3 regions of the Streptomyces sp. NPDC020747 genome follow, and region 3 is predicted to be linked to each of the others. Evidence: riboswitches for the same ligand, from Rfam matches in the RefSeq annotation. Region 3 holds a riboswitch; each other region holds the start of a gene.
The links. Region 3 has a riboswitch for cyclic di-AMP ahead of ACH4YP_RS02430 (peptidoglycan DD-metalloendopeptidase family protein). Riboswitches for the same ligand answer to the same signal wherever they lie in the genome.

Region 1: it holds a riboswitch for cyclic di-AMP, as region 3 does, so the genes downstream of both, ACH4YP_RS09155 (M23 family metallopeptidase) here and ACH4YP_RS02430 (peptidoglycan DD-metalloendopeptidase family protein) in region 3, are expected to answer to the same signal.
Region 2: it holds a riboswitch for cyclic di-AMP, as region 3 does, so the genes downstream of both, ACH4YP_RS26075 (transglycosylase SLT domain-containing protein) here and ACH4YP_RS02430 (peptidoglycan DD-metalloendopeptidase family protein) in region 3, are expected to answer to the same signal.

What each region holds. Positions count from the first base shown of each region.
Region 1 is NZ_JBIRTJ010000003.1:21,371-28,740, reverse strand. It holds gene ribA (GTP cyclohydrolase II) at 1-452, opposite strand, end outside; gene ACH4YP_RS09175 (MarR family transcriptional regulator) at 661-1,200, opposite strand; gene ACH4YP_RS09170 (dihydrofolate reductase family protein) at 1,319-2,473, shown strand; tRNA gene ACH4YP_RS09165 (tRNA-Met) at 2,645-2,718, shown strand; gene ACH4YP_RS09160 (PP2C family protein-serine/threonine phosphatase) at 2,864-3,985, shown strand; cyclic di-AMP (ydaO/yuaA leader) riboswitch at 4,274-4,429, shown strand; gene ACH4YP_RS09155 (M23 family metallopeptidase) at 4,441-5,493, shown strand; gene ACH4YP_RS09150 (aldo/keto reductase) at 5,554-6,498, shown strand; gene ACH4YP_RS09145 (PrsW family intramembrane metalloprotease) at 6,516-7,370, opposite strand, start outside.
Region 2 is NZ_JBIRTJ010000010.1:194,922-202,291, forward strand. It holds gene ACH4YP_RS26070 (HAD family hydrolase) at 1-614, shown strand, start outside; gene ACH4YP_RS26075 (transglycosylase SLT domain-containing protein) at 892-1,626, opposite strand; cyclic di-AMP (ydaO/yuaA leader) riboswitch at 1,630-1,794, opposite strand; gene ACH4YP_RS26080 (DUF5959 family protein) at 2,151-3,071, opposite strand; gene ACH4YP_RS26085 (CocE/NonD family hydrolase) at 3,172-5,166, opposite strand; gene ACH4YP_RS26090 (peptide MFS transporter) at 5,195-6,724, opposite strand; gene ACH4YP_RS26095 (polyprenyl synthetase family protein) at 7,079-7,370, shown strand, end outside.
Region 3 is NZ_JBIRTJ010000001.1:589,781-597,150, reverse strand. It holds gene ACH4YP_RS02440 (tyrosine-protein phosphatase) at 1-89, opposite strand, end outside; gene ACH4YP_RS02435 (alpha-galactosidase) at 260-2,341, shown strand; cyclic di-AMP (ydaO/yuaA leader) riboswitch at 2,637-2,801, shown strand; gene ACH4YP_RS02430 (peptidoglycan DD-metalloendopeptidase family protein) at 2,806-3,726, shown strand; gene ACH4YP_RS02425 (DUF6250 domain-containing protein) at 3,926-4,675, shown strand; gene ACH4YP_RS02420 (SGNH/GDSL hydrolase family protein) at 4,822-5,607, shown strand; gene ACH4YP_RS02415 (TetR/AcrR family transcriptional regulator) at 5,807-6,427, opposite strand; gene ACH4YP_RS02410 (Glu/Leu/Phe/Val dehydrogenase dimerization domain-containing protein) at 6,521-7,370, opposite strand, start outside.

The DNA.
Region 1 (7,370 bases), on a different contig from region 3:
AGTTCCGTGATGCCGAGGGCCGTCAGCATCTGGGCCGCCGCCGTGTAGTCGCGGGCGTCCTCCGGAAAGCCCAGGGCCGTGTTCGCGGCGTACGTGTCGAGGCCCTCGTCCTGGAGAGCGTACGCGTCGAGCTTGTTGTAGAGGCCTATGCCCCGGCCCTCCTGGCGGAGGTAGAGGAGCGCGCCGCCGCGGGTCGCGATCTGTTCGACCGCCTCGCGGAGCTGCGGGCCGCAGTCGCAGCGGGACGAGCCGAAGACGTCGCCCGTCAGGCACTCGGAGTGGAGGCGGACCAAGGGGGTGGCCGAAGGGGTGCCGAGGATCATCGCCACGTGTTCCTGGCCGTCGGCCAGGCCGTGGAAGGTGACCAGCTCGGCATCGACGCTGTAGCCGTCGTTGAAACGCAGCGGCACCCGGACGCGCGAGCGCTGGGTGGCGGCGGGGTAGTCGGGCATGCGGTTCTCCCGGTCCGATCTCTCATCTGCTTCAGATTTGAAGCAGATCCTTGGATCGAGACACTACCTCATGCTTCAAAGTTGAATCAATGTGATTTGGGTTGTTGTGGTGGCCCCCGATGATTCCGATGGCCCCGATGGCCCCGATGGCCCCGGGGGTTGTGGTGGTTCCGGTGGGTGCCGTGCGGCTCATCTGGCTCTGCAAAGCTCATGCCTCGCCGTTCGTCGTCCCTCCCGCGGACGGGCTCGACGATCGGCGGCGCCACGGGACCTCGTCCGGCGCCGCCTGCGGGTCGTCGCCCTCCAGGCCCCGCGCGATCGACGTGCAGATCTCCTCCAGCTGTCCCACCTGCTCCGGAGTGAGCTTGTCGAAGAGTGTCGTGCGGACCGTCTCCACATGGCCCGGGGCCGTGCGCTCCAGCAGGGCCATCCCCTCGTCCGTGAGGATCGCGATGCTGCCGCGCTTGTCCATGCGGCAGTCCTCGCGGCGTACGGCCCCGTCCTTCTCCAGGCGGGTCACCGCGTACGTCAGCCGGCTGCGGGTGATCTTCGTGCTCTCCGCGAGGTCCGTCATGCGCAGGCTGTGGCCCGGCGCGTCGGAGAGGTTGGCCAGGATGGAGTAGTAAAGGTGCGGCATGCCGGCCTCCTGCTGGAGCTGCCGGTCGATCGCGTCCTCCAGAAGATGGGACGCGGCGATGTAAGCGCGCCAGGCGCGCTGCTCCTCGGAGGTGAGCCAGCGGGTCGTCATGCTCCCAGTGTAGGTTTGTTTCAAACTTGAACCAAGCCCCGACCGTCCTCCGGGCAAGCCCCGGCTCCGCCTTCGAAAGTGTCCGAGAGCCCGAGAGAGTCCGAAAGCGAGCGCGTTCATGCCTCACCCCTACGTCCTGTTGTCCGCCGCCGTCTCCCTGGACGGCTGCCTGGACGACACCGGCCCCGGACGGCTGCTGCTCTCCGGGCCGGCCGACTTCGACCGGGTCGACGAGGTACGGGCCGGGTCCGACGCGATCCTCGTCGGCGCGGGCACCCTGCGCGCCGACAACCCCCGGCTCCTCGTCAACTCCGCGGAGCGCCGCGCGGCCCGGGTCGCCGCCGGACGGCCGGAGTACCCGCTGAAGGTCACCGTCAGCGGCAGCGGCGACCTCGACCCCGACGCCAACTTCTGGTCCACGGGCGGCGAGAAGGTCGTCTACACGAGCGACGAGGGGGCCGCCAAGGCCACCGAAGCGCTGCGCGGGCTCGGCGTCGGCGTCGTCCCCGTGGGACCGGACGTCGACTGGCGGGCCGTACTCACCCATCTCCACGACGTGCGCGGCGTACGGCGGCTCATGGTCGAGGGCGGTGGCCGCGTCCACACCCAGCTGCTCCGCCAGGGCCTCGCCGACGAGCTGCAGCTCGCCCTCGCGCCCCTCGTCGTGGGGGAGCCGGACGCGCCCCGGCTGTTCGGCCCCGGCGACTACCCGGGCGGCCCCCGCAACCGGCTGCGGCTGGTCGAGACGCGGCCCGTGGGGGACGTCGTCCTCATGCGGTACGTCCCCACCGCGCCCGGCACCGGGCCCGTACCCTCCGCCGCCGACCACCGGTGGCTGGCGCTCGCCTGCGAACTGGCCGCCGAGTGTCCGCCCTCGCGGACCGCGTTCAGCGTCGGCGCGGTCGTCGTCGCGGCCGACGGTACGGAGCTGGCCCGCGGGTACTCCCGCGAGTCCGACCCCGTCTCGCACGCCGAGGAGGCCGCCCTCGCCAAGATCGGGCCGGGTGATCCGCGGCTCGCGACCGCCACCGTCTACAGCAGCCTGGAGCCGTGCGCCCGCCGCGCGTCACGGCCCGCGCCCTGCGCCCGGCTGATCCTCGACGCGGGCGTACGCAGGGTCGTGACCGCCTGGCGGGAGCCGGACACCTTCGTGGCGGGCGCGGACGGGAGCGGGCTGCTGGCCGCGGCCGGCGCCGACGTCCTGGTGCTCCCGGAGTACGAGGCCGACGCGAAGGCACCCAACCGTCACCTGACCCGACCTGACCTGACCTGACCTGGCCCGACCGGCCCGTTTCCCGTCGGTACGGCCGATGCGCAGGGCCGACCCGCACTGTCGGCCCGTACCGCCGACCGGCATGTTTCGTACCAAACCACCCGGTGAAGCGCGGGCGAAGTTAACGCGTGTGCTTTGGGTCCCGCGGATGGCGTACAGTGGTCTTAACGACGCGGGGTGGAGCAGCTCGGTAGCTCGCTGGGCTCATAACCCAGAGGTCGCAGGTTCAAATCCTGTCCCCGCTACTGAAGGCCTGAGGCCGGAATCCGATCAAGGATTCCGGCCTCAGGTGTTTCCCCGGATATCTCGACTCGGGTGTCCCCAGGGTGTCTTCACCCGCCCGGTCCTCGTCCGCTCGCCCGCCGCCCCCGCTCCCGGAAGCCTGGACAGGTGGAGGAGCAGGGACCGGAGCAGAAGCAGGAACCGGTGCGCGTCGAGCCCGTGGAGAGGACCGCCTCGTATCCGAGCACCCTCGTCCGCGCGTTGCCGGCGCTGCTGATCGTCGCGGGTGTCTGCTACGACCTCCTCACCCCGCAGGACTTCACCGCGGCTCCCTTCTTCACGGCCGCGGTGCTCATCGCGGCACCCCTGTTCTCGCTCGGCGCCACCGTGTGGACGGGAATCGCGGCGACCGCGGCCATGGCCGTCGTACATCTCAGGTTCGCCTTCGACGTGAGCGCGGTCACCGAGGTCCTCACCGTGGCCACGGCCGCCGTCCTCGCCGTGGGCATCAACCGGCTCGTGCACCGGGGCGACGCGCGCCTCGCCACCGCCCGCGAGATCGCGGAGGCCGCCCAGTGGGCCGTACTGCCCGAACCCGCGGCGCGGATCGGCGGCCTCGATATCGCGGCACGGTACGAGGCGGCGCAGGAGGGCGCGTTCATCGGGGGCGACCTGTACGCCGTGCAGGACACCCCGCACGGCGTACGGCTCCTCGTGGGCGACGTACGGGGCAAGGGCATGGGGGCGGTCTCCGTCGTCGCCGTGCTCATCGGTGCCTTCCGTGAGGCCGCCGAGCAGGAGGCGAGCCTGGAGGCGGTCGCCCAGCGGCTGGAGCGGGCGCTCGCGCGCGAGGGCGTCCGGCGCGACATCGTCGCGGCCTTCGAGGACTTCACCACCGCCGTGCTCGCCGAGATCCCGCACGGCACCCCGGTCGTACGCCTCGTGAACCGCGGCCACCCCGGGCCCCTGCTGCTGTACGGCGACGGAGAGGTACGTACGCTCGCCGCGGCCGAGCCCGCGCTGCCGCTCGGGACGGGGGCGCTGGGGACCTGGCCCGACCGGGCGCAGCAGGAGGAGTTCCCGGGCGGGGCCATGCTGCTCTTCCACACGGACGGGCTGTCCGAGGCGCGGGACCGGCGGGGCGTCTTCTACGATCCGGCCCGGCGGTTGTCCGGGCGGGTCTTTCCCGGGCCCGACGCGTTGCTCGCCGCGGTACTCGACGACGTCCTGCTGCACACCGGAGGCGGGGCCACGGACGACATGGCACTGCTCGCGGTGCGGCGGGCGTGAGGGCACGGCGGTCGTGAGGGCGCGATGATCGTGAGATGCGTCGCTCTTGCGGCGGCCTCTATCACCGTTGGTAGTCGAACGGAATCCCTCTGCTCAACAACTGACGCACCATCAACAGGGCTCCCGCTCCTGAATGTCGATCAACTCGCCCGATTTACTCCGCTCATGACCCGTAAGTCCAGGCCAAGAGCCGTAACGATCATCAGGAACGGCTTGGAATCCGGTGCCCGGGTCTATTAACGTTCGATAACGCAGCGCGGTAGTCCCAGCCGTCACAAGAGTCGGCTCCGTGCGCACGCGCCGAATCCCGCAAGGGAACCGGGGAACCACCACTTGGGGTGAATCGCTCGTCTTCGCGGTGTAGCGCACCGCGGTTGACGCGCGTAGGAGACCTTCCTGCTCCGAACCCGTCAGCTAACCCGGTAGGCGAGAAGGAAGGAAAGGAGTGCGCCTACGTGGCGTCCAACCGGCCTGCCCCCACACCCTCGTTCGTGCCGAATGAGTTGACGGGTGAGTCCTCGGGTGACAAGAAGCCCGACACCTTCGCCTACGGCGCCCGTAAGGACGAGGAGACGTGGGAGGTCTGGAATCCCAGCGCGGAGACCGTCCTTCCCGTCCGCGGCCGGCACCGCGTCGCCAAGCAGCGCGGCGGCGGCGGACTCGCCCGTAGCTCGACCGTTCTGGGCGTCGGTGTCATAGCCGCCGTCGGCGCGGGTGGCATGGCCACCGCGCAGACCGGCAAGCCGCCGGTGTCGATCTCGATCCCCGACCTGCCGAACGTCGGCTCGCCGTTCTCGGACGACGACGCCCCCGAGGGATCCAGCACCCCGATCACCGCCGTCGGCCTCACCACCGCCGACGCCGAGCAGGGCAACTCGGACGCGGGCGAGGCCCTGCGCGCCCGCATCATGCTCCAGGCCGAGGAGCAGCAGGACCAGGTGGACCGCGAGGCCCAGGAGGCCGCCGAGGCCGCCGCCGCGAAGAAGGCCGCCACGCTGGCCGCCAAGGAGCGGGACGCCGCCGAGGCCAAGGTCGCCGCCGCCGAGAAGAAGGCGGACCAGGCGGCCAAGGAGAAGGCCGAGGCCGCGCGCCTCGCCGAGCTCGCCAAGCAGTTCACGCTGCCCACCTCCTCGTACACGATCACCTCCACCTTCGGGCAGTCCGGTGCGCTGTGGTCGTCCGGTCAGCACACGGGTCTGGACTTCGCCGCTCCCACGGGTACCCCGATCAAGGCCGTTCACAGCGGCACGATCACCGAGGCCGGCTGGAACGGCTCGTACGGCTACCGCACGGTCCTCACGCTCGACGACGGTACGGAGCTCTGGTACGCGCACCAGTCGTCGATCGGCGTCAGCGTCGGGCAGAAGGTGAGCACCGGCGACATCATCGGCCGCGTGGGCGCGACCGGCAACGTCACCGGGGCGCACCTCCACCTGGAGGTCCACACCAGCGGCGGCGACGGCATCGACCCGATGGCGTGGCTGCGGGGCAAGGGGCTCACTCCGTAGGGCGGGCCTGAGGGGGCTGGGTGTGGAATACAGTCGTCCGGTACGGCTGTTGACCCATCCATGAGTTCTCTCCGCAGGCTGGGTTCGTCCGACCTCGATGTCTTCCCGCTCTCGCTCGGTGGCAACGTCTTCGGCTGGACCGCCGACCAGGCGCAGTCCTTCGCCGTACTCGACGCCTACACCGCCGCGGGCGGGAACTTCGTCGACACCGCCGACACCTACTCGGCCTGGGCGCCGGGCAACGAGGGCGGTGAGTCGGAGACCGTCCTGGGCGACTGGCTCGCCGCGCGCCGCAACCGCGCCGACGTCGTCGTCGCCACCAAGGTCGGCGCGCACCCCCGGTACAAGGGGTTGTCCGGGGCGAACATCAAGGCCGCGGCCGACGCGTCACTGCGGCGGCTGAAGACGGACCACATCGACCTGTACTACACCCACTTCGACGATCCGTCCGTGCCGGTCGAGGAGATCATCACGGCCCTGGACGAGCTCGTCCGCGCCGGCAAGGTGCGCGCGATCGCCGCGTCCAACCTCTCTCCCGAGCGGCTCCAGGAGTCCCTCGACCTCTCCGACCGCGAGGGCCTCGCGCGGTACGTCGCGCTGCAGCCCCGGTACAACCTCGTCTCCCGCGACTCGTACGAGGGCCCGTTGAGGGACGTCGCCTCCCGGGCAGGTCTGGCCGTCGTCCCCTACTCCTCGCTCGCCTCGGGCTTCCTCACCGGCAAGTACCGGGCGGGTGCCGTGGTCGACAGCGCGCGGGCCGGGTCCGCGGGTGCGCATCTGGAGTCGGAGCGGGGGCCGCGGGTGCTGGCCGCGCTCGACGAGGTCGCGCGGGAACGTGGGGTCGAGGCCGCCACCGTGGCTCTGGCCTGGCTCGCGTCCCGGCCGACCGTCGTTGCCCCTATCGCCAGCGCTCGTACGGTTGAGCAGCTTCCGGCGTTGCTGGGGGTGGCCGGACTTGACCTCACGGAGGGGGAGTCGGGGAGGCTGACCGCTGCTTCCGGCTGAGGTCGGGGGTGCGTTTCTCAGGAGCGGTACGGGTTGTACGTGTACGGCGTCGGGGCCGGGTAGCCGTAGCCGCCCTGCCACTGCGGTGCCACCGGTGCCGGAGCCGTCGCCCGGGCCGCGTACAGGAGAGCCGGGCGGGCCGGTTCCCGGCGCGTCCACAGTTCGTGGAGCAACTCCCGTTCCCGTACGACGAAGTCGGCTCCCGCGCGGCCCTTGCGGCCCCGGTGGCGCAGGAACGCCAGCGACGTCGCGTACGCCTCGTACTCCGCGACCGCCCTGCCCGCCGCGCGACCGCCGTGGTGCGTGGCGTACTCGCGGGCCAGCCGCCGTGCCTTCATCGAGCCGAGGACGAACGGCTCGGGGGCGGTGAGCCAGCCCGCCATCGCGTACGCGGGGAGTTCGGCGCGGATCGTGCCCAGTTCGCGCTGGCGGGTCCAGATGACCAGCCAGGTCAGCAGGCCGAACGCCGGGACCATGAAAGCCGCGTAGACCGCGAAGAAGCCGTACTCGCCGAACGTCGACGAGCCGTTCCACATCGCGTGCATGCCCATCGCGAGCAGCAGTCCGATGATCGGGAGGAGTACGCGGCGTACCTGGTGGCGGTCCGCGGACAGCGCCGCGATGCCGAAGCCGATGCCCGTGAGCACGGTGAACAGCGGGTGCGCGAACGGCGACATGATCACGCGTACGAAGAAGGTCGCCGCCGTGACGGAGGCGATGCCGCTGCCGCCGCTGAGCTGGTCCGTGCCGAACGCCGTGCCGAGGTAGAGGATGTTCTCGGTGAACGCGAAGCCGGTCGCCGTGACGCCGGCTATCACCACGCCGTCGAGGATTCCCGTGAACTCCCGTCTGCGGAACAGGAAGACGAGTAA
Region 2 (7,370 bases), on a different contig from region 3:
GCGGTCAGGGGGCGCAGCTGTACGACGCCGGCGCCGAGCGCATGGTCTGGTCGGTCACCCTCGACCGCGAGCTGGCCGAGACGGCGCTCGGCAAGATCGAGGCGGAGGTCGGTGACGTGTACGCCGCGGTCGACCAGGACGGGGTCGACGGACTCACGCTCATCGAGCCGGGGTACGAGATGCCGCACCCGACACTGCCCGCGGTACGTGTCCTGCGCCGCGACGACCTCTGGACGGAACCCATCAGCAAGGTGCTGCTGCGCCATCCCCTGCTGTCCGACGACGAGTTGGCGTCCGCGGCCCGCGGAGCGGTCGGTTCCCTCGCCACGGTCACGATGTCCGGCCCCGGCACCGTCGAACTCCAGCCATGTGGCGTGACCAAGGCGACGGGTCTCGCCCTGGCGGCCGAACACCTCGGCCTCACTCCCGCCACCACGATCGCCTTCGGTGACATGCCCAACGACATCCCGATGTTCGACTGGGCGGCCCACGGCGTCGCGATGGCCAACGCCCACCCCGAACTCCGGGCGGTGGCCGACGAGGTGACCCTGTCGAACGAGGAGGACGGCATCGCGGTGGTGCTGGAACGGCTCTTCGACTCGCGGCGGCCCTAGGGCCCTTCTGATGGATCTCCGCGGCGTCGCGACGCCCGGCACGCACGCTCGCCGCACGGCGCGAAGGGCCAGGTGGCTCCGCCACATGACCCTCCACACCGCACGCCGATCGCACGCACCGACCGCCGCTCCTTCTCCCACGGAGATCCATCAGAAGGGCCCTAGTTCTTCGCCGGGAGAAGTCATGGCGGCGGGCCCGCGGAGAGGTCGGCTCCCCTCGCCGCGGGCCCGCCCGGCATCGGCGGGGCCGATATCGGCCCCGCCGATGCCGGCCCGCTCAGTAGGCCCCGAAGACGTTGTCGATCGAGCCGTACCTCGCGGCGGCGTAGTTGCACGCCGCCGTGATGTTGGCGACCGGGTCGAAGGGGTCCATCGAGGTGCCGGCCACGTGGTAGGCGTTGAAGGTCGGGTCGATGGTCTGGAGGAGCCCCTTCGACGGCGTGCCGGCAGCGGCGTTGGAGTCCCAGTTGTTCATGGCCTGCGGGTTGCCCGACGACTCGCGCATGACGTTGCGGTAGATGCCGTCGTACGACCCCGGGATGCCCTGCTGGGCCATGATGTCCAGCGACTCCCTGATCCAGCCGTCGAGGTTGTTCGAGTACGTCTTCGCGGCGGCGGGGGTGACGGTGGACGCCTTGGTCGCCGTGGCCGTCTTCGCCGAGGTCTGGGCGTTCTTCGTGCCGACCGTCAGCTTGAGGCCCGGGCGGATGACCGCCGGGTCGTCGCCGATGACCGCGCGGTTGGCCTTGTACAGGTTCTGCCAGCCGCCGCTCGTGGAGTGCTTCTTGGCGATCTTGGTCAGGGTGTCGCCCGCGACCACCTTGTACGTGACGAGCGAGACCTGCGGGACCGCGGCCGGTGCGACCTGGGCGGCCTGCGTCGGCTGTGCGGCGTGGGCGCCGGTCGCCCCCACGAGGGGGAGCGCGAGCGCGGCTCCGCCGGTTCCCGCGGCGACGATGCCGCGCGTGAGGGTGTTCATTCTGGTGCGGCGGTGCTTGCCTCGTGCGGCCATGGCGCGTTTCCTCTCCGACGCCTGCGAGGTGAGCTGTCGGGTTCGGGCGGGAGCTGCCCGGCCGCATGCTGCACGCGGCTTCACCCCGAGCCGTTCCGGAATCCGGACCGGCGGCCTACCTGGGTCCCCCGCTCCTGCCGTACGCGAGTGAATGGATGGTTGGGATCTCCGGGCGGCGGCAGGATTAGGCGGTCCATCCGGAGTGACGTGAACGTATGCGAGAGCACATGCCGTGAACAAGCCCGGAATTCGCATGGCTATGCCATTTGCCTGTTCAGGGCAGATGGGAATTCTTGATCCATTCGGAAGGTGAAGTTCAACTTGCTTTGAGCAAAGGTGAATCGGCCGACTTGGCAAATCGGCGGCCCCGAGCGGACGTGACCCAATTCACTGGTGCAGGTAGGGAATTAAGTGCGTCCAGTGCGTAATACGGGCAAGTCGGGCGGAGTCTGGATGTCCGCCCAGTCGGCATAAGGTGCTACTTGTCCGTAAACGTTCTCGCTGCCCTTCGGAGTTCCGGAGAGTCAGTCTTCTGGGTTCCAGAGGGTCAGTACGTCACGCAGTTTCTGCCGGTGGCTGTCGATCCAGTTCCGGGGAAGATCGACGGGTACGCACACGGTGGCCATGGAAATCGTGTCGTCCTCCACGATCACCTCGGGGCAATCCCGTTCTCCCGTAAGCCGAATGGAAATCGACGGTCCTCCCTCGACCGTCATCCACGAGATGTCCTCGCCGCGGTCCGACGCGGCGTCCAGGGCGCGCCCCCAGGCCTCAAGTCGGCGGCGCCACAGCGCGAGTTCGAGGCGGCCACGGACGAAAGGCGTCTCCACGACGATCTCGGCCGCCAGGCCCGCCGCCATCAGCGGGTGCCGGCCGAGGACCGTGATCCTGACCGAGTTGCCCTCCTCGTCGGCGAGGAGCGCGAGGTCCGTCGGGCCGGTGCGGTGGTCGGCCGGGAGGTCGGCGTCGCACAGGGCGCAGACGAAGTGGGCGTCCTGCACGGAGTTCCATCCGGAGCAGGACGGGCAGCGGCGGTAGGTGATCGGGTGGGTGTAGCCGCCGGTGTGGGCGCCGGTGCGGTCGATGCCCGCGCGGGTGAGGGCCGCCGCGAGCGATCGCCACGACTCGGGGTCGGGGCAGTAACCGGTGGACTGGTTGCTCGCGTACGTGACCGCCCAGCCGGACGAGGTCCGTGCGAAGCCCAACTCCCCGGCGGCGCGCACCGGTTTCCCGTCCGCGCAGGCCACGTGTTCGGAGCGGCGTGGAGCCAGGCGCAGGGTCAGGGAGGCGTCGACGACGAAGGTGAACGGTTCGGCGAGTTCGTCGGCGGGGCGGGCGCACAGGAAGGCGTCGAGGTCGGCCGGGGTCCGGATCCGGGCGCCGCCCCCGCCAGGCCGGGCTGCCTCCCTTATGTCTTCGGGCCCCACATAGGCGTACGCGGTCATGGGGTCCCTGCATACGCGTTTGCGGTCGTGGGACCTACACGCGCGACTGCGGTCGTGGGGCCCACGTACGCGTTCGCCGTCATGCGGGGAGCGTACGAGCTCAGCCCGCGGTCCGCGGAATCCTTTTCTCCCAGGTGCGGTGGAACACCACCTCGTCACCGTCCTTGCAGATCACCTCGTTCGAGGTGATGAAGTCCGCCTCGTCGCAGGTTGTTTCGGAGTGCGACTCGACGCTCGCGTCCCACGGGAGGTCCGGTCGGTGCAGCCGGACGAACCAGTCCGAGCGGGCGCTCGCCGACAGCGGGTCCGACTCGACGATCGTGTACGTGTCCAGGGCCTCCTCGGTGAATTCGAGGCCGTCGGGATACACCCGGGTGCCTCCGTACCGCGGGTCCACCTCCAGGCGCCACTCGCCCTTGGCGACATCGCGGACGACCAGACGCTCGGGGCGTGGCTCGTCCAGTGTCGCGGGGAAGTTGACCCCCATGGGCTCCGCCACCTCCGGTTCCTCGAAGGAGACGGACGGGTCCGACTCCTGTGCGCGGAGCGGGAGTTCCAGCACGCTCCCCGAAGGGGTGAGGGTGAAGCCCGCCTCCGAACCGGGCTGGGGCCAGATCCACGGCCAGTACGCGGAGGAGACGGCGAGCCGGACGCGATGGCCCGGAGGGAAGGCGTGGCCGATGGCGTTCAGGTCGAGAACCACATCCTCCGTAGAGCCCGGTTTCCAGGGAACGACCTGGTCACGGCCATGACGGGCTGACAGGTTCAGGACGCCTCGGGTGACGAGGGTCGAGGAGCCGTCGGGGGCCACGTCGCAGATCCGGGCCACTACCTGTCCTCGCGTCGCCTCCGTGGTGAGCCTCAGGCGCACGCGCGGGCGGCCCAGTACCCAGATCTCCTCCGGGACCTCAAAGTCGAAGCACGCCGACCTCGCGTCCTCGTCCCGCTGGTCGGGTGGCAGGTCCGCGTCGTTGCCGAAGGGGAAGAAACGGCCGGCGTCCACCCCCGTGTGCTGAGGGGACCGCACCGCCACGGGCTCGCCCTTGAGCGCGTACGTCACCGGGGCCACCAGAGGAGAGGGCCAGGCCGGATCGCCGACCCAGCGGCCCGGCAGCGTCGGGTACACCGTCGCGGGCGGGTGGGAGTCGCTGACGTACGAGCGCAGGAGCGGCTCCGACATGATCCCGGTCTCCGTGTCCTTGAGCCAGTGGTCCCACCAGCGCAGCGTCTCCTGGAGGAAGCCGATCGCCGGGCCGGGCGGCAGCCCCCGGTCGGGGTACTGGTGCGACCACGGCCCGACGATCCCCCGTACGCGGTCGGCCGGGAGATGTTCCACCAGACGCAGGACCGCGTCCCGGTACGGGTCGTGCCAGCCGCCGACCGCGAGCACCGCCGCCCCGATCGCCGAGTAGTCCTCGCACACGCTGCCGCGGCGCCAGTGGTCGTCCCTCGTCTGGTGCGCCAGCCAGGTGTGCAGGAACGGATCGACCATCTCCAGTCGTTTGACCCACAGGTCGTGCCAGACCTCGCCCGCGTACACCGGATCGGGTGGGCGGGAGACGAACGCGAGCATGGTCGCCGCCCACGCGTGCATGTCGACGGCGAGTACGGAACCACCCATGTAGTGCACGTCGTTGTCATAGCGGTCGTCCGTCGAGCAGACGGTGACCACCGCCTTGAGCGGCTCGGGCGCGAGGGCCGCGATCTGGAGGGAGTTGAAGCCGCCCCAGGAGATGCCGAACATGCCGACCCTGCCGGAGCACCAGGGCTGGGCGGCGAGCCAGTTGACGACCTCGACCCCGTCGGCCAGCTCCGTCGCCGAGTACTCGTCGCCGGGCATGCCCTCGGAGTTGCCGTGCCCCCGGATGTCCACGCGTACGGAGGCATAGCCGTGCCCCGCGTACCAGGGGTGGCGCTGCCAGTCGCGCGGGGCCGTCCAGTCGGTCAGTCGGTAGGGCAGGTATTCGAGCAGGGCCGGTACGGGTTCGTCGGTGAGCGGGCGCCACACGCGCGCGTAGAGCTTGGTTCCGTCCGGGAGGGGAACGCGGAGGTCGTCGTGAGTCGTCTCGTAGGGGAAGGACGTACGGATGCGCATGGCGGTGACCTCCAGGGCCTGTGGGGTCTCAGTGGACCGGGTGCATCGTGCGGCGCAGCCAGGGTGCGGCGGCGATCACGAGCAGGCCCGCGGCGACCGCGATCGCGCCGTTGACGCCGAAGTAGGCGGGCTTGGAGACGTCGTCGTAGAGCTTTACGGTCTGGGCCTGGATGCCGTTGGCGAGGGCCAGCGAGAGGAACCAGAGGGACATCGTCTGGCTGGCGAAGGCCCGCGGGGCGAGCTTCGTGGTGGCCGACATGCCGGAGGTCTCCAGGAGGATGTCGCCGAGCCCCAGCAGGAAGTACGAGCCGACGATCCACCAGGCCGACATCAGGTAGTCGTCGTTGTCGTGGCCGGAGGTCGGCAGCACCATCAGGAGGAAGGACAGGCCTCCCAGCACCACCCCGAAGGCGATCTTGTTGGAGGCGTGCGGCTGGCTGTGCCCCATCCGCACCCACAGCGCGGCCACGACCGGGGCGAGCGCCACCTCGAAGGCGCCCAGGGCGGACGCGTACCAGCTGGCGGGGAAGTCGAAGCCGAGGATCGTCGTCTCGGCGTTCGACGCGGCCAGCAGCATCATCGTCGAGTACGCCTGGAAGAGGATGAAGTTGAAGACCGTGGAGGCCAGGAACAGCACGATGTACGGGCGCAGCCGGCCCCGTTCCCCGGGAGTCACCCGGGGACTCCTGAACATCACCGCGAAGTAGACCACCGGCGCGATCACCGAGATCAGGGTCAGCAGGTCCACGAAGCGGCCCATGGTCAGCCATCCGGCGGCGGCCAGCAGGACCGCGAGGACGGCCACCGCCAGCAGGCCGAGGACGATCAGGCGGACGGCCCTGCGCATGGACGCCGGCGGCAGCGCGAATTCGGCCGTGTTCCTGCGCCCGGCCAGGTGACGGCGGCCCGCGACGTACTGGATCAGACCGAAGGTCATACCGACCGCGGCCGCCGAGAAGCCCCAGTGCCAGCCCTGGTGGTCGCCGAGCCAGCCGGTGATCAGCGGACCCGCGAAGGCGCCGATGTTGATCGCCATGTAGTACACGGCGAAACCGGCGTCGCGGCGGTCGTCGTCGGTGCGGTAGAGCTTGCCGACCATCGTGGCGACGTTCGGCTTCAGCAGGCCCGTGCCCGCGCTGATCAGGCCGAGTCCCGCCCAGGTCATGGCCGCGGTGGGCACCGCCATCGCGTAGTGGCCGCAGGCGATCAGGACGCCGCCCCACAGGACCGCCCGGTACGAGCCGAGGATGCGGTCGGCCAGCCAGCCGCCGGCCACCGAGACCAGATAGACCAGCGTCCCGTACGCGGCCGAGACGGACGCGGCCGTTCCGGCGGACATGCCCATGCCGCCGTGGGCCACCGTGTCCGCGAAGTACAGGACGAGGATCGCCTGCATCCCCAGGAACGAGAACCGCTCCCAGACCTCCAGGCCCGAGAGGGTGAGCAGGCCCCTGGGCTGGCCGAAGAAGGCATGGTCGTCGGCAGGGTCCGAGGGCGGACCACCGGGTTCCGGATCTGGCTCCGGATCAGGGTCGGACTCGATCGTGTCGCGGGACAAGAAGCATCACTTCCTGAAAAATGGCTCACTTTCAGGACGTACCGCATGTGTCGTCCGTACCGGATGTATCAGTCGTATCGGCAGATCAAGAACATACCGTCCGTGATCGGATACCGCCCGGTCGGCGGCGGGGGGCAAAAGGGGGCAGGTGGAGCGTGTCAGGCAGGGTGATGGCAGGTGGCGGGCGGGCGCTCACTGTGATCGAAAGGCGACCGGATACGCTGACTTGAGTGCCAGCAGCGACACATCGACAAACACCCACAGCATCCGCAGCACCTGTAGTACCCAGCAGGCCCAGCACACCCAGAGCATCCAGAGACCGCCGTTGAGAGCGTCAGCAGACAGGAGACCCTCGTGACCGTCGTCGGGCCGTTCGGGCTGAGCGTGCGGGACCAGGCTCTCGAAGCCGATGTCCAGGCCGGATTGGCGGCTGTCGAGGAGGGACTGCTCGAGGCCACCAAGAGCGAGGTCCCGTTCATCACGGAGGCCGCGCAGCACCTCGTGCGCGCGGGCGGCAAGCGGTTCCGGCCGCTGCTCGTGACGCTCGCCGCGCAGTTCGGCGACCCGTACGCGCCGGGTGTCGTGCCCTCGGCCGTGGTCGTCGAGCTGACCCACCTCGCCACGCTGTACCACGACGACGTGATGG
Region 3 (7,370 bases):
CGGCCGTCCACCGTCGGCAGGCCGCCCACATCACGGAAGTTGCGCACTCCAGCCAGCTCGGGCTCGGTCGACGGGACCTGCTGCGTCACGGGGGCTCCTCCCATTCGGCTGCCGACGCGGCTCGTCGGCGAAGTGCGTTTCTCGACGATACGACATCGATTCGTAGGCCAATGAGTTGTCCACAGGCGTTGCCGGAGAGGCGCACGGCCCATAATGATGTTGATGATTGAGCGTGCCTGTTCGGATCTGTGAGGGTTTGATGTTGGAGATCGGCGAAGACGGTCGTACGTGGCTTCTTTCGGGCCCTGCGAGCAGCTATGCCCTGCGGCTCGGCGAGGACGACGCGCTGCTGCATCTGCACTGGGGCCCGCGTATCGCGCTCGCCGACGCCGAGGCACTCGCCGCAGGCCCGGGACCGGAGTACTGGGCCTTCGAGGCCACCCTCGACGGACACGAGGAGTACCCGGTGGAGGGCGGCCCCCGGTTCGTACGGCCCGCCCTGTCCGTGCGTACGGACGAGCGGCGCGGCACCGAATGGCGCTTCGAGACGTACGAGGCCGACGGTGACGAGCTGCGGCTGCGGTTCTCCGACTCCGGGCTCGGGATCACGCTGCACTACCGGATGCGGGCCGGGACCGACGTCGTCGAGCGATGGGTGTCCCTCGCCAACGAGGGGCCCGCCCTGGAGGTGCTGCGCGCCGACTCCGCGGCCTGGACGCTGCCGCACCGCGACACCTGGCGGCTGTCCCAGCTGCACGGGCGGTGGGCGGCCGAGTCCCGGCTCGTACGCTCCGAACTCACCTACGGTGAGAAGGTCATCGGCAGCCGCCGCGGGCACACCTCGCACCAGCACCTGCCCTGGGTCGCGCTGGACGCCGACGGAGCGGCCACCGAGGAGCGGGGCGAGGTCTACGGATGCGCCCTGGCCTGGTCGGGCACGTGGCGGATCGCCGTGGCCCAGCTCCCGGACACGCGCGTGCAGATCACCGGCGGCGTCGGGTACGACGACTCGGGGCTGCTGCGGCTGGAGCCGGGGGAGAGCTTCGTCACACCCGTCTTCGCGGGGCTGTGGAGCGACGGCGGATTCGGCGGCGCGAGCCGTGCCTGGCACGCCTACCAGCGCGCGTACGTGATCCCGGACGCGGACGAGCACCGGCCGGTGCTCTACAACTCCTGGGAGGCCACGGAGTTCGACATCTCCGAGGAGCAGCAGGGGGCGCTGGCGCGGCGGGCCGCCGCGATGGGGGTCGAGCTGTTCGTGGTCGACGACGGCTGGTTCGGGGCGCGCACCAGCGACCGGGCCGGGCTCGGCGACTGGACGCCCAACCCCGACCGCTTCCCGGCCGGCCTCAAGCCCCTCGCCGACGAGGTGCACGCGCTGGGGATGCAGTTCGGGATCTGGGTCGAGCCCGAGATGGTCAACGCGGACAGCGAGCTGTACCGCGCGCACCCCGACTGGGTGCAGTTCCAACCGGGACGAAAGAGGACGGAGCTGCGCAGTCAGCTCGTTCTGAACCTCGCCCGTGAGGACGTCCAGGAGTACCTCTGGGAGAAGCTCGACACGCTGCTCTCCAGTGCGCCGATCGACTATGTGAAGTGGGACTTCAACCGCTGCTTCACCGACGCGGGGTGGCCCGGCGAGGCCTACCCGCAGCGGCTCTGGGTGGACCATGTGCACGCCCTGTACCGCCTCCTGGACCGGCTGCGGGCGGCTCACCCGGGTGTCGCCTTCGAGTCCTGCTCGGGCGGCGGCGGCCGTATCGACCTCGGGATCATGGCGCGTACGGACCAGGTGTGGACCTCGGACAACACCGACCCGCTCGACCGGCTCGCCATCCAGCACGGCTTCAGCCAGGTGCATCCCGCGCGGGCCATGGCCGCCTGGGTCACCGACAGTCCGAACGTCCAGCTCAACGGCCGCGTCAGCTCGTTGCGCTTCCGCTTCGTGAGCGCGATGGCCGGAGTGCTCGGCGTCGGCGGCGACCTGACCCGGTGGAGCGACGAGGAGCTGGCCGAGGCGCGGACGTGGGTGGAGCTCTACAAGGAGATCCGGCCCGTCGTGCAGGGCGGGGACCTTCACCGGCTGCGGGCGCCGGAGGGTGGCCTGAGCGCAGTCCAGTACTCGCGCGACGGTGACGTCGTCGTCCTCGCCTGGCTGCAGGCCCAGCACTACGGCGAGCCGGTCGCTCCGGTGCGGCTGAGCGGACTAGACCCGGCGGCGGCGTACGAATGCCTCGAAACGGGCGAAGTCCACCGAGGTGCGGTGCTGTTGCATCACGGGTTGCGGACGGGGCTGCACGGTGACCTTGATGCGGCAGTTCTCCGGCTGCGTCGCATCTGACTGTTGTGTCCGTAATGGAGCCTAAGTTCCAACTCGCTCTGGGATAAAGGCTGCTGGGGCGGTGTCCAGTGAGCAGCGTCATATTCGTGACGGTCCGCTGTCGCCATGTTCACGTAATTCAGCTGCGTTTTCAGGGATTTAACAAACGGGGAGGATCCCTGATTTACGCAGGGTGACCGTCATTTCGGTCAGGGATCAAGAGAACGGGGCACACAGGAAACCCCAGAGGTTGTTCCTGCGTCTTCATGTCGCTTACGTTCGCCACCAATCCGGACGGACGCCCAATCCTGCCGCCGCCCGGAATCCGCTCACCCACCCGTACACGGCAGGAGCGGGGGACCCACAGGTAGAACGCCTGTTCCGGTCTCCGGAACGGCTAGGGGTTAAGTCGTGCGCAAACACGGCCGGGCATCTCCAGCTCGCACCCGACAGCTCACCTCGCAGGCGCCGGAGAGGAATTCGCCATGCCCGCGAAGGGTAAGCACCGCCGTCCCAAGTCCCAGCGTTTCACCCGCTCCATAGCCGTCGCAGGAACCGGCGGCGCGGCGCTCGCCCTTCCGCTGCTCGGTGCGACCGGAGCGTATGCCGCGACTCCGCAGTCCGCCGCGGATTCCGTGGCGAGCGCCTCCAATGTCGCGAACCAGGCAGCCGAATCGGCGCCTGCCGCCGCCGACAAGAAGGCCGAGGCGAAGAAGGCCGCGGCCAAGACCTATTCCGTGCGTGCGGGCGACTCCCTGTCGAAGATCGCCGACACGCAGGACGTCAGCGGTGGCTGGAAGAAGCTGTACGAGGACAACCGCAAGGTGATCGGCGGCGACCCGGCGCTCATCCACCCGGGCCTGAAGCTGGCGATCGGCAAGGCCGCCGCCACTTCGAGCTCCGACTCCGGCGCCTCCAAGGCCACCCAGTCCTCCGCGAAGAAGGCCGCGGCCCCGAAGGCCGCCGCCGCTCCCAAGGCTGCCGCCGAGGCCAGTGCCGCCGGCTTCACGCTGCCGGTCGCGGGCGCGGGCGTCGGCACCCCGTACAAGATGTCGGGCAGCATGTGGTCCAGCGGGTACCACACCGGTGTCGACTTCGTGGTCCCGACCGGCACGTCCCTCAAGTCCGTCGGCGCGGGCACGGTCGTCTCGGCCGGCTGGGGCGGCGCGTACGGCAACCAGGTCGTCATCCAGCTCGCCGACGGCCACTACGCCCAGTACGCCCACCTGTCCTCCCTCTCCGTCTCGGCCGGGCAGGCCGTGACCGAGGGCCAGCAGGTCGGCCTCTCCGGCGCGACGGGCAACGTCACCGGCCCGCACCTGCACTTCGAGATCCGCACCACCCCGGACTACGGCTCGGACGTGGACCCGCTGGCGTACCTGCGTGGCAAGGGCGTCTCCGTCTGACCCCACGCCAGGCACGCCCCGCGCGGCGTACCGCTCCGAGCTAGTCTCCGAAGGCCGGACCCTGTGATCCCCGGGGTCCGGTCTTCGGTGTTGTGGTTCTGTGGCATGGCCGGGCGATGTGTCGACAGGGGTGCGGAAGCCGGGACACAGTGATCTCGGCAAGCGCTTTCTGCGCGCCTTCGATGCCATGGAGGTCTTCATGACGACCACACGCAGAGCGTTCGGAGCCCTGGCTGCCGGTGCCGCACTCGCGGCGCTCGTTCCCGCGCGGACGGCGGGCGCGGCGGCCCGGCACCGGCCGGGGCGGCACCGTCCGGCGGAGAACCGTCCGGGGAGGCTCATCGCCCGCGACGACTTCCGGCACGGTCTAGGTCAGTGGGCGACGGAGCTGCAGGACGGCGGCAGCGTCACCGCGTCCCGGGGTGTCCTGGAGATAGACGTGCCGAGCGGCGCGACGGTCTGGTTCAGGCGAGAACTCAAGGGGCCGTACGTCCTGGAGTACACGGCCACGCCGGTCTCCGAGGGCGGCGCCAACGACCGGGTCTCGGACCTCAACAACTTCTGGAACGCCACGGACGTCCGCTCCCCGGAGGACCTCTTCGCCACGCACCGGGGCGGCGCGCTCGACGAGTACGACCACCTCACGACGTACTACGCCGGATACGGCGCCAACACCAACACCACGACCAGGCTGCGCCGTTACGTCGGTCAGGCGGGTGTGCGGCCGCTCGTCCTCGACTACACCGAGCCTCTGCTCACGGCGAACGAACCCAACCGGGTCCGGATCGTCTCGAACGGCTCGACGGTCCAGTGGTGGAACAAGGGGCGACTCGTCCTCGACTTCGTGGACCAAGAGCCCTACACGAGCGGGCACTTCGCGTTCCGGACCGTGTGGAGTCACTTCAGGATCACGGACCTCAGGGTGCGGGAGCTGCGACAACGTCCTTGATCGAGCCCCTTATTCCGGGATTGACCAACACTTGACGAGTGGCTTATCTCACCGCGCGTCAACCCCTTCCTACGGTCGCGTAGCTCACACCCGAAGGTGAATCATGGCCCGATGTGGCAGACGATTCGAAGAATGACAACAGATCAGTGATCGGGTCGTACGTGGCGGTGGGGGACAGCTTCACCGAGGGCGTCGGCGACCTTGGCCCGGACGGGGCGTTCGTCGGCTGGGCGGACCGGTTCGCGGTGCTTCTCGCGGACCGCCGGCCCGAGGGCGACTTCGACTACACCAACCTCGCCGTCCGCGGGAAACTCCTCGACCAGATCGTCGAGCACCAGTTGACGCGCGCGAAGGAGATCGCGCCCGACCTGGTCTCCTTCTGCGCGGGCGGCAACGACATCATCCGGCCGGGCACCGACCCCGACGAGGTCGCGGAGCGCTTCGAGCGCGCCGTCGCGGACCTCACGTCGGCCGTCGGCACGGTCCTCGTGACCACCGGCTTCGACACCCGTGGCGTACCCGTGCTCAAGCACATGCGCGGCAAGATCGCCACGTACAACCTCCACATCCGGTCCATCGCCGACCGGTACGGCTGTCCCGTGCTCGACCTGTGGTCCCTCAAGACCATCCAGGACCGGCGGGCCTGGGACGGCGACCGGCTCCATCTGTCGCCCGAGGGGCACACGCGGGTCGCCCTGCGCGCCGGCCAGGTCCTCGGCCTGGAAGTGCCCGCGGACCCCGACCAGCCGTGGCCGCCGCTGCCCCCGCGCGGCACGCTCGAAATGCGGCGCGACAACATCCACTGGGCGCGCGAGTACCTGGTGCCGTGGATCGGGCGGCGACTGCGCGGGGAGTCCTCCGGGGACCGCGTGGTGGCGAAGGGAAGCCTGTCGCCCGACGACATCAAGACGCGGATCGAGCCGGTCGCTTGAGGGCCCGGGGCCCTGAGGCCCTTCGGGGGCGGGCCCCGACACCTCTCGCCCCTGTCGGCGAATTCGCTGCGAGGCGGTAAGTGTCTGCTCAGTCCCAGCGACACGCCGCGTGTACGGCGTGTCGCTGGGACTCAGACCCCACTTGCTCTCGCCTCGCCGTCCCGCGCTCGCGAATCGGCGGGTACGGCGGTACGCCGTCTCAGGCGCCCGGGGCCGTCAGTGCCTCGCGGTTCAGGCCCAGCTCACGGGCCAGTGCCTCGTCCACCCACTCCTGGGTGCGGGCGCGTGACACCGCGCCGGGGTACGCCGTCATCTGGACGGCGAGCCCGTCCAGCAGGGCGGTCAGGCGCAGGGCCGCACTCGGGGGGTCCGGGCAGTGGAACTCGCCCGCGGCCACGCCCTCCGCGATGACCGCGGTGATCGCGGCCTTCCACTGACGGTCCAGGTCACGCGTGACGTCCCGCAGAGCGGGCTCGCGCAGCGCCACCGCCCAGCCCTCGATCCACAGGCGCCAGCCCTTGGCCTGCCCGGTCGGCGCGTACCAGCGGATCGCCGCGCGCAGCCGCCGCAGCGCGGTCGTCCGGCGGCCGAGCAGCTTGCGGAGATGGGCGAGGTCGTCCTCGGCCGCGTACGTGAACGCGGCGGCGACCAGTTTCTCCTTCGTCGAGAAGTGATAGAGCACCAGCGCGTTGCTCACCCCGAGCGAGGTCGCCACATCGGCGATCCGCACCGCGGACACGCCCCGCCCCTCGATCTGCTGGATGGCGGCCCGCAGCAGTTCCTCACGCCGCTCCGCCACGCTCAACCGCACTCTTGCCACCGGGCAACCCTATTGCGTCGCCCCGGGACATGCCGGTGGAGGGTCGGTTACCGGCCGCGGCCGGGCCGTCACCGATCCCACCGGGCCGCGGCGTCAGCGGTACCAGCCGAACCGTTCCGCGATCACCGGCAGCCGGTCGGCGACGATCGCGTGCGCCGCCGCCCGGGGCGTCGTTCCGTCGGCCTCCGCGCGCGCGAGCGTCTGGTCGATCAGGGCACGCATCGAGCGCCGCGTGTACGCGAAGGCCTCGTCCGCGTCGGCCCCGATGTCGCCGAACAGCGTCCACCACCACCAGGCGTTGGTCCCGGAGTTGACCACGACGTCCGGCAGGACGGTGACACCGCGGCCGGCGAGCAGCTGCTCCGCGCCCGGCAGGACGGGCATGTTGGCGGCCTCGACGATCCAACGGGCCGTGATCCGCCCCTGGTTGGTGGTGTCGATCGTGTACGAGACCGCCGCCGGCACCAGTACGTCGGCATCGGCGGACAGCCAGGCGTCGCCGGGCAGTTCGCGGTCGCCCGGACGCAGGGCCGCGCGGTCGATCGTTCCGTACGTGTCCCGGGCGGCGAGCAGCGCGTCGACGTCCAGCCCCTCGGGGTTGGCGATCGTGCCCTTCACATCGGCGACGGCCACGATTCTCAGCCCCGCGCGCGTGAGGAAGCGGGCCGTGGCCCCGCCCATCGTGCCCAGCCCCTGCACGGCGACGCGGGTCCCCTCGTACGCGACCCCCGCCCGGTCCAGGGCCGCGAGGACCGACTCGGCCACCCCGCAGCCGCCGACCAGCTCGTCGAGCCCGATGCCGTCCACCTCGACCGCGAACGCGTCCGCCAGCCGCCGCCGGGCCGCTGCCTCGTCGTCGAGCAGCGGATACACGGCCTGGATGGACGACACGAGCCCCGCCTCCGTCGCGGCCCGGTCGACGAGATCCTGGGTGAGACCGAGA